3 regions of the Nonomuraea sp. 3N208 genome follow, and region 1 is predicted to be linked to each of the others. Evidence: riboswitches for the same ligand, from Rfam matches in the RefSeq annotation. Region 1 holds a riboswitch; each other region holds the start of a gene.
The links. Region 1 has a riboswitch for cyclic di-AMP ahead of ACTWPT_RS58680 (glycoside hydrolase family 25 protein). Riboswitches for the same ligand answer to the same signal wherever they lie in the genome.
Positions count from the first base shown of each region.

Region 2: linked by a shared signal. The riboswitch ahead of ACTWPT_RS20115 (NlpC/P60 family protein) and the one ahead of ACTWPT_RS58680 (glycoside hydrolase family 25 protein) in region 1 are both predicted to bind cyclic di-AMP.
Region 3: linked by a shared signal. The riboswitch ahead of ACTWPT_RS02745 (C40 family peptidase) and the one ahead of ACTWPT_RS58680 (glycoside hydrolase family 25 protein) in region 1 are both predicted to bind cyclic di-AMP.

Region 1 covers NZ_JBQQBR010000089.1:14,630-16,819, forward strand. Annotated here, with positions in the region: gene ACTWPT_RS58675 (zinc-binding dehydrogenase) at 1-647, shown strand, start outside; gene ACTWPT_RS58680 (glycoside hydrolase family 25 protein) at 689-1,465, opposite strand; cyclic di-AMP (ydaO/yuaA leader) riboswitch at 1,477-1,619, opposite strand; cyclic di-AMP (ydaO/yuaA leader) riboswitch at 2,076-2,190, shown strand, end outside.
Region 2 covers NZ_JBQQBR010000012.1:177,558-179,747, reverse strand. Annotated here, with positions in the region: gene ACTWPT_RS20120 (LuxR C-terminal-related transcriptional regulator) at 71-283, shown strand; gene ACTWPT_RS20115 (NlpC/P60 family protein) at 288-1,241, opposite strand; cyclic di-AMP (ydaO/yuaA leader) riboswitch at 1,337-1,487, opposite strand; gene ACTWPT_RS20110 (amino-acid N-acetyltransferase) at 1,765-2,190, shown strand, end outside.
Region 3 covers NZ_JBQQBR010000002.1:80,614-82,803, forward strand. Annotated here, with positions in the region: gene ACTWPT_RS02740 (class I SAM-dependent methyltransferase) at 1-479, shown strand, start outside; cyclic di-AMP (ydaO/yuaA leader) riboswitch at 780-939, shown strand; gene ACTWPT_RS02745 (C40 family peptidase) at 1,013-1,522, shown strand; gene ACTWPT_RS02750 (hypothetical protein) at 1,751-2,190, shown strand, end outside.

The DNA of each region.
Region 1 (2,190 bases):
CCCTGGTCAAACTGCCGGTCGGGGAGGACTCCCCGCTGCTGCCGTCCCTGCTCGCCCTGTCGGACGTGTTCCCTACCGGCCACCACTGCGCGGTGACGGCCGGGGTCGGGCCGCACACCTCGGTGACGGTGATCGGCGACGGCGCGGTCGGGCTGTGCGCGGTGCTCGCCGCCAGGCGGCTCGGCGCCGAGCGCATCGTGCTCATGGGCCGGCACAAGGCCCGCACCGCTCTGGGGCGCGAGTTCGGCGCCACCGACCTCGTCTCCGAGCGTGGCGGTGAGGGCATCGAACGGGTACGCGAGCTGACCGGGGGCGACGGCACTCAGGCGGTGCTGGAGTGTGTCGGCACCAAGGAGGCGATCGAGACGGCCTTCGCCGTGGCCCGCGCCGGCGGCGCGGTGAGCCGGGTCGGTGTGCCGCAGTACGAGGAGGTGCCGATGGGATTTCCGGAATTCTTGCGCAACCTCACCCTCACCGGCGGGGTGGCCCCGGCCCGGGCCTACATCGAGGAACTGCTGCCCGAGGTGCTGGACGGGACGATCGACCCGGGCCGGGTCTTCGACCGCACGATCGGCCTGGAGGACGTGGCGGACGGCTATCGCGCGATGGCCGCCCGCGAGGCGCTGAAGGTCCTCATCCGTCCCTGAGCCGAAGGCGGCGCGAGGAGCTTTGGGTCGGGAGGCGGGCGTCAGGCGGCGGGGCGGCCCAGGTCACGCAACTCCTCGGGGGTCAGCGCGGAGACGTTCTCGTCGACGGGGACGTCGGTGTACTGGTGGATGGTCCACGACTTCCAGTCGGCGGGCGGGGTGACCGCACCCTTGGGCTTGCTGTAGTGGGCGACCCACAGCGGGTATTCGGCCAGGCCCTTGCCGTAGGTGTCGGCGAAGTTCCAGCCGCTGTAGAACATCGGGCTGATCCCGGTCTTGGCCTTGACGTGCGACAACCACGCCTTGGCCCAGGCGTTGACCTCGTCGACGGACTCGCCGTCGGTGGTCTCCAGGTCCAGGACCAGCAGGTCGCCGTGCTTGGCGGGCTGGGAGTTCACCACGGACAGGAAGTGCTCCGCCTCGGCGATGGGGTCGTTGCCGGGGTGCCCGTAGTGGTAGGCGCCGCGCACGATCTGCTTCTTGTCGAGCTCGCGCCAGTGCCTGGCGAACGAGGCGTCGCGGAAGCTCGTGCCCTCGGTGGCCTTGATGATGCCGAACTGGGCCGAGCTCGCGGACCAGTCGTAGAGCGGCTCGTGGTTGGAGATGTCCAGGCCGAAGGCCAGCGATTCGGACGCGGGCTGAGCCTCGTGCACAGGACTGTGCTCAGGGGATGAGGCGATTGCCGTGCCGACCACGCCCGTGAGGGCGGTGGCTCCGGCCAGGATCACGCCACCGAGGGCGAGACTGAGCTTCTTGGAGGGAAAGTCGCGACGGTTCTTGAGGGAATGGACGACTGCGGCAAGCCGGGGCTTGAGCATGGGGCATTGACTCCTTGCTTCCATACCGCCTACCGGGTTAGCTGACGGGTTCGGGCGTGGAAGTGCCCTACGCGCGCAGCCTGGGTTGCGTGCGATTCACCCCGAAAGGATGGGTCCCCGGTTCCGCGAGGCGCGGATTCGGCGGCCGAACGTCATCCCCAGGGATCCCCTCGGGACGCGCACGATCCGGTCAACAAAACGGCAACGACGCGGACGAGAGCCCTCCACGACGTATACCGCGATTACGCAAAAGGTATATATCTCCCCATGGATAGCGCAAACGAGGCGCAACTCATTCCCCGAGTCGTGGACGAGGCGCACAGTGCTCACAGGGTCACCTTGATCGCAAGCTATTGCGGCCGGTCGGACGGAGGTCGCAGCCGCCGGCGCGTTTGGTAAACCCCGCCCGGAGTTGGGTAAAGAATTCTGCCCGCAATCGCCTATGTCATAGGGGATCCTGTTGCCGGCGCCCGAACCTCGCTTGCATCTTTCTATGCCGTTCGCTTACGTTTAAGGACTCAGGGCGTACGCCAGGCAAGATTCATGCCGCGTTAGCGCCCTTCGTTTTGCCGAGACCGCGTCTCACCAGCACGGACATTCAGATTCGTGAGGGACGCGGCCGCCGAATTCGCGATCACGCGGAACCGGGGACCCAATTCTCTGGGGTGAATCGGCGCGCTCAACACGAGCGCCCCGTAGGGCACTTCCACGCCCGAACCCGTCAG
Region 2 (2,190 bases), on a different contig from region 1:
CCGTCTGCGAGACGAGCGGCTTTGGCCCGTTGTGAGGTCCGAGTTCTGCTGTTGGGGGGGAGGGCTCCCGATGGATGTGCTCACTGAAGGCGTTGAGCTGAGCCACGCGGATCTGGCGTTGCTGGCGGAGCTGGCCAAGGGGGTCACGGTAGATCGCGTGGGGAGACGTCTGGATATCAGTGGGCGGACAGTACGCCGGCGGTTACGGGGCATCTGCGACCGCATCGGCGTGGCCACGGCCATCGAGGCCGTGGCCTGGGCAGCGCGACGACAGCTGATCTGACGAACTAGTCGGCGATGCGCACCGCGCCGGCGTACGGCCGGTTCGCGATCGATGCGATGTGCACGACATCACCGGTTCGCGGGGCGTGCACCATCATGCCCCCGCCCAGATAGATGCCGACGTGGTGCAGGTCGCTGTAGAAGAACACGAGGTCGCCCGCGCGTAGTTCGGACTTGTCGATGTGCCGGCCCGCGGTCCACTGGTCGCCGGTGTAGTGCGGCAGCGAGATGCCCACCCGCTGGAAGGCCGCCATCACCAGGCCGGAGCAGTCGTAGGAGTTGGGGCCTTCGGCGCCCCAGACGTACGGCTTGAGCTGCTGCGTGAGCGCCCACCTGGCCGCCTGGGCGGCCTTGCCGTTGCCGGGGATCGGCAGGTTGATGCGTACGCGGGAGCCGGCCCGGCCGGCCTCGCCCATGGCCCGCCTGAACAGGTTGCTCTCGGCCTTGGCCACCAGTTTGGTGATCTTGTCGCGCTTGCTGTCGAGGTCCGCGACGATCTTCTGCAGGTCCTCCATGCGGGTCTTGGCGCCCGCCCTGGCGCGGGTGGCGGCGTCCATGGCCTTGGCAAGCTGGTTGACCTGCTCGCCCTGCTGCTGCTCCAGCGCGTACGTGGTCGCGGCCTGGTCGAGGAACTTCTCAGGGTCGGTGGAGGCCGTGAACGCCAGCGCCTTGCTCAGACCGCCGGTGATGTAGGCGTTCTGGGCGAGCATGGCGGCTTTGGCCCGCTTGGCGGCGAGGTCGGCCTCGCTGTCCGCCAGCGTCTTCTGAGCGGCGTCGGCGGCCTTCTGTGCGACCTTGTACTTCTCCCGCTGGCCGTTGTACTGCTCCGTCAGCGTCTCGATCTCGACATGCAGCTTCTCGACCTGCTCGGAAAGCTCCTTGAGTGAGGGCTTCGGGTCCGCGGACGCTGGAGCGGCGACGGGGATGGCGATCAGGAGCGCGGCCAATGTGATGCTCATCACGCCGAGGCGGCGTGAGAGCCGGGCCCGTTCCGGAGGGCGGGCATGCCTGCCCGCCGACTTCCCCCCACGGCTCAGCGTGCGCTTCACCAACCAGCTCCTCTCATTGACGCCTACCGGGTTAGCTGACGGGTTCGGGCCGGAGCAGCCCTACCGAAGAACTCGGATTCACCCCAGTGGTGGCGTGCGGAGCTCGCCACCGGTGGGTCCCCGGCTTCCCATGCGAGAATTTGGCGTGTCCCCCGCGCGCGACACGCGGGGAACGTCGTCGCTGGACACTAATGCACTCCGGGTTCGTGCTCAACCAGAACTGCTCGATCTGTAGAGGTTTCACAACTGCCGGGTCACAAGGTGATCTCGTGATCAACCGTGCAGAAGAGACTTTATGTCCTCTTTGTCATTACTTCTGCCGAACGCCAGAAGTAGCCGGGCTGGGACCCATGTGGCTCCTGGCATGTCACAGGATGGGGCCAGACGTGGGAGTTAGGGCCGAGCCGTAATGACATCTGTACTCTGGAGAGCCATGGAGCAGGTGGCCGAACTGACGACGCCGGAGACCGCGGTGGTGGTCCGGCGTGCCCGCACGCCCGACGTGCGGCGGATCAGGCGCCTGGTCGACACTTACGCGGGCGCCGGTCCCCGGCTCCTGGAGAAGGCCACGGTGACCCTCTACGAGGACGTACAGGAGTTCTGGGTGGCCGAGCTCGGCGGGCGGGTCGTCGGGTGTGGCGCGCTCCACGTCCTGTGGGAGGACCTCGCCGAGGTTCGCACGGTGGCCGTCGATCCCGAGTGTCGGGGCATGGGAATCGGCCACCGGATCGTCTCCGCGCTCATACGGCAGGCGAACGATTTGGGGCTGCGACGTGTATTCTGTCTCACTTTTGAGGTCGACTTCTTCGCGCGGCACGGCTTCCGCCCGATCCAGGGCACGCCGGTGTCACCCGAGGTC
Region 3 (2,190 bases), on a different contig from region 1:
CGTTGTTCGACGTCGTCGTCATGTCGCTCGCGCTTCACCACATGCATCCGCTCGAGGCGGCGCTGGACCGCGTGCTGTCGCTGCTCGTTCCCGGTGGGCTGCTGGTGGTGGACGAATTCGCGTGGGATTGGGCCGACCCGGCCGCAGCTACCTGGTTCTACGATGCCGGATCGTTGCTTGCCGCCGCCGGAGTGGCGGACTTCACACGCGAGCCCAGCGGCCCCGGACGGCACCCGGTCGAGCGGTGGCGGGAGGCGCACGTGGACCACGCCCCCGCGGACGACATGCTCGCCGCCCTCGCCGAACGGTTCGAGGTCGTGACCATGCGGCGAGAGCCGTACTTGTCGCGATATATCGGCGGAAAGCTGACGAACGGCAGCACCGACCTCCTCAACGAGCTATGGCGCATCGAACGGGACCGCATCGCCGCGGGATCGCTCCCGCACACGGGCTTCAGGATGACGGCGCGAAAGATGTGACGAAAGTGACAATTGGGACCTTACTCAACACTGTGCCGCCAATTGTGAGAAGGGTCACATTTGTATAACTGAACCTGGTGTTCCAGCAGGGACTTCCAAGCTGACTGGACCCGTTGTCGATCTTTACAACCTGACTGGCGTTTTGCCGATCCTTGACGTTTCGGCGTAGCTTCTGGCGTCGCAGCGAAAAGCCATGTCGCCGCGAACCCGCATCGGTCCGCCGATGTGAGCCAGATAGAGATCCGCCGGTCGCCGCCGTACGTCCCCTATGTCGAACAGACCTAGTCGAACAGAACAACGGACGGCGACCTGCCGAGTCCGTGCAGCCAGGAGGCACGGAGCCGGGGAACCATCGATCCCGATCCCAGGGATCAGGGGTGAATCGGCGCGTATCGCGCCGTAGGGCGACTTCCAGGCCCGAATCCGTCAGCTAACCCGGTAGGCGTTCGTGGAAGACTCAAGGAGCAATCCTGTCTACCTCCCTGCAAAACCCCCGTCTGTCCCGCATTGCCCTGAGTGGCGTAGCGCTCACCATGACCGTGACGGCCGGAGGTCTGATCCTCCATGCCCCGACGGCGCAGGCGGCGACGACCAGTGATTCAGCCGGTGCCTCCACGACCAAGGCCAGTACGACGGCTCGCTCCGTGACGTCGGCCAAGGCGCTCAAGGTCGCCCGGCAGAAGGCGAAGGCCCTCAAGGCCGTCGCCGTGGCCAAGGACCAGGTCGGTGACCCTTACCGGTACGGTGCCACGGGCCCTGGTTCGTTCGACTGCTCCGGCCTGACCCAGTACGCCTGGAGGAAGGCCGGGGTGACGATCCCCCGCGTGGCGGCCAGCCAGTTCGCCCGTATCAAGAAGAAGGTCTCCTGGAAGAACCTCCAGCCAGGCGACCTGATGTTCTTCAGTGGGCTCGGTCACGTGGGCATTTACGTCGGCGATGGCAAGATGCTCCACTCCCCGCGGACAGGCCAGCGGGTGCGTATCGACAAGCTGAGCAGCTGGCGCAAGGCGTCTTTCGTCGGCGCTGTCCGTCCCGGCGTGTGAGGAAAAGGGCCCCGATCCCATCGGGGCCCTTTCTTCATGCTTCCTTCTGGTACGGCAAGCCACCGTCCCCCAAACGCCGTACGGGGCCGAGGGCCTTCCAGGGAGACGGTTTCTGAGCCCTTCAGTGGCGGGCCGCCGTGACGACGCCATGTGGGCCGTCTCCGTGGCGCAGTGGGCCCGGCTCAGATCGGGTCCGGCCACGATCGGGCCCGGCTACGATCGGGGATCGTGTCCGAGCAGGTGAGCCGACGAGCCGTGGTGGCCGGACTCCTGCTCCTCGCCTTCGCCCCCGCCAGCGCCCCGGCCCTCGAATCCCCCTTCCTTCCCCCGCAAGCACGCGACCTGTGGCGCGACGGCGTCCTCCTGGCCCGCGGAACGCGTTCCCTCGTCGTCGGCCACCACACCCCGGCCAGCACGCTCGACGAGTTGGCACGGCGGGCCGACACGGCGGGGCGCCGGGTGTCGGACGTCCTCGGCCGGCCTGTGCGGCCGCTCGTCGTCGTCCCCCAGTCCGCCCCCGAGACGGCCGGGCTGGCCGGAGTGGAGCGGGTCGACGGGCTGGCCGCGGTGGCCGACCGCGGCCGGGTGATCGTCGTTCCCGAGGTCTTCGCCCGGCTCAACCCCATAGGGAAGGACGTCGTGCTCGCGCACGAGCTCACCCATGTCGT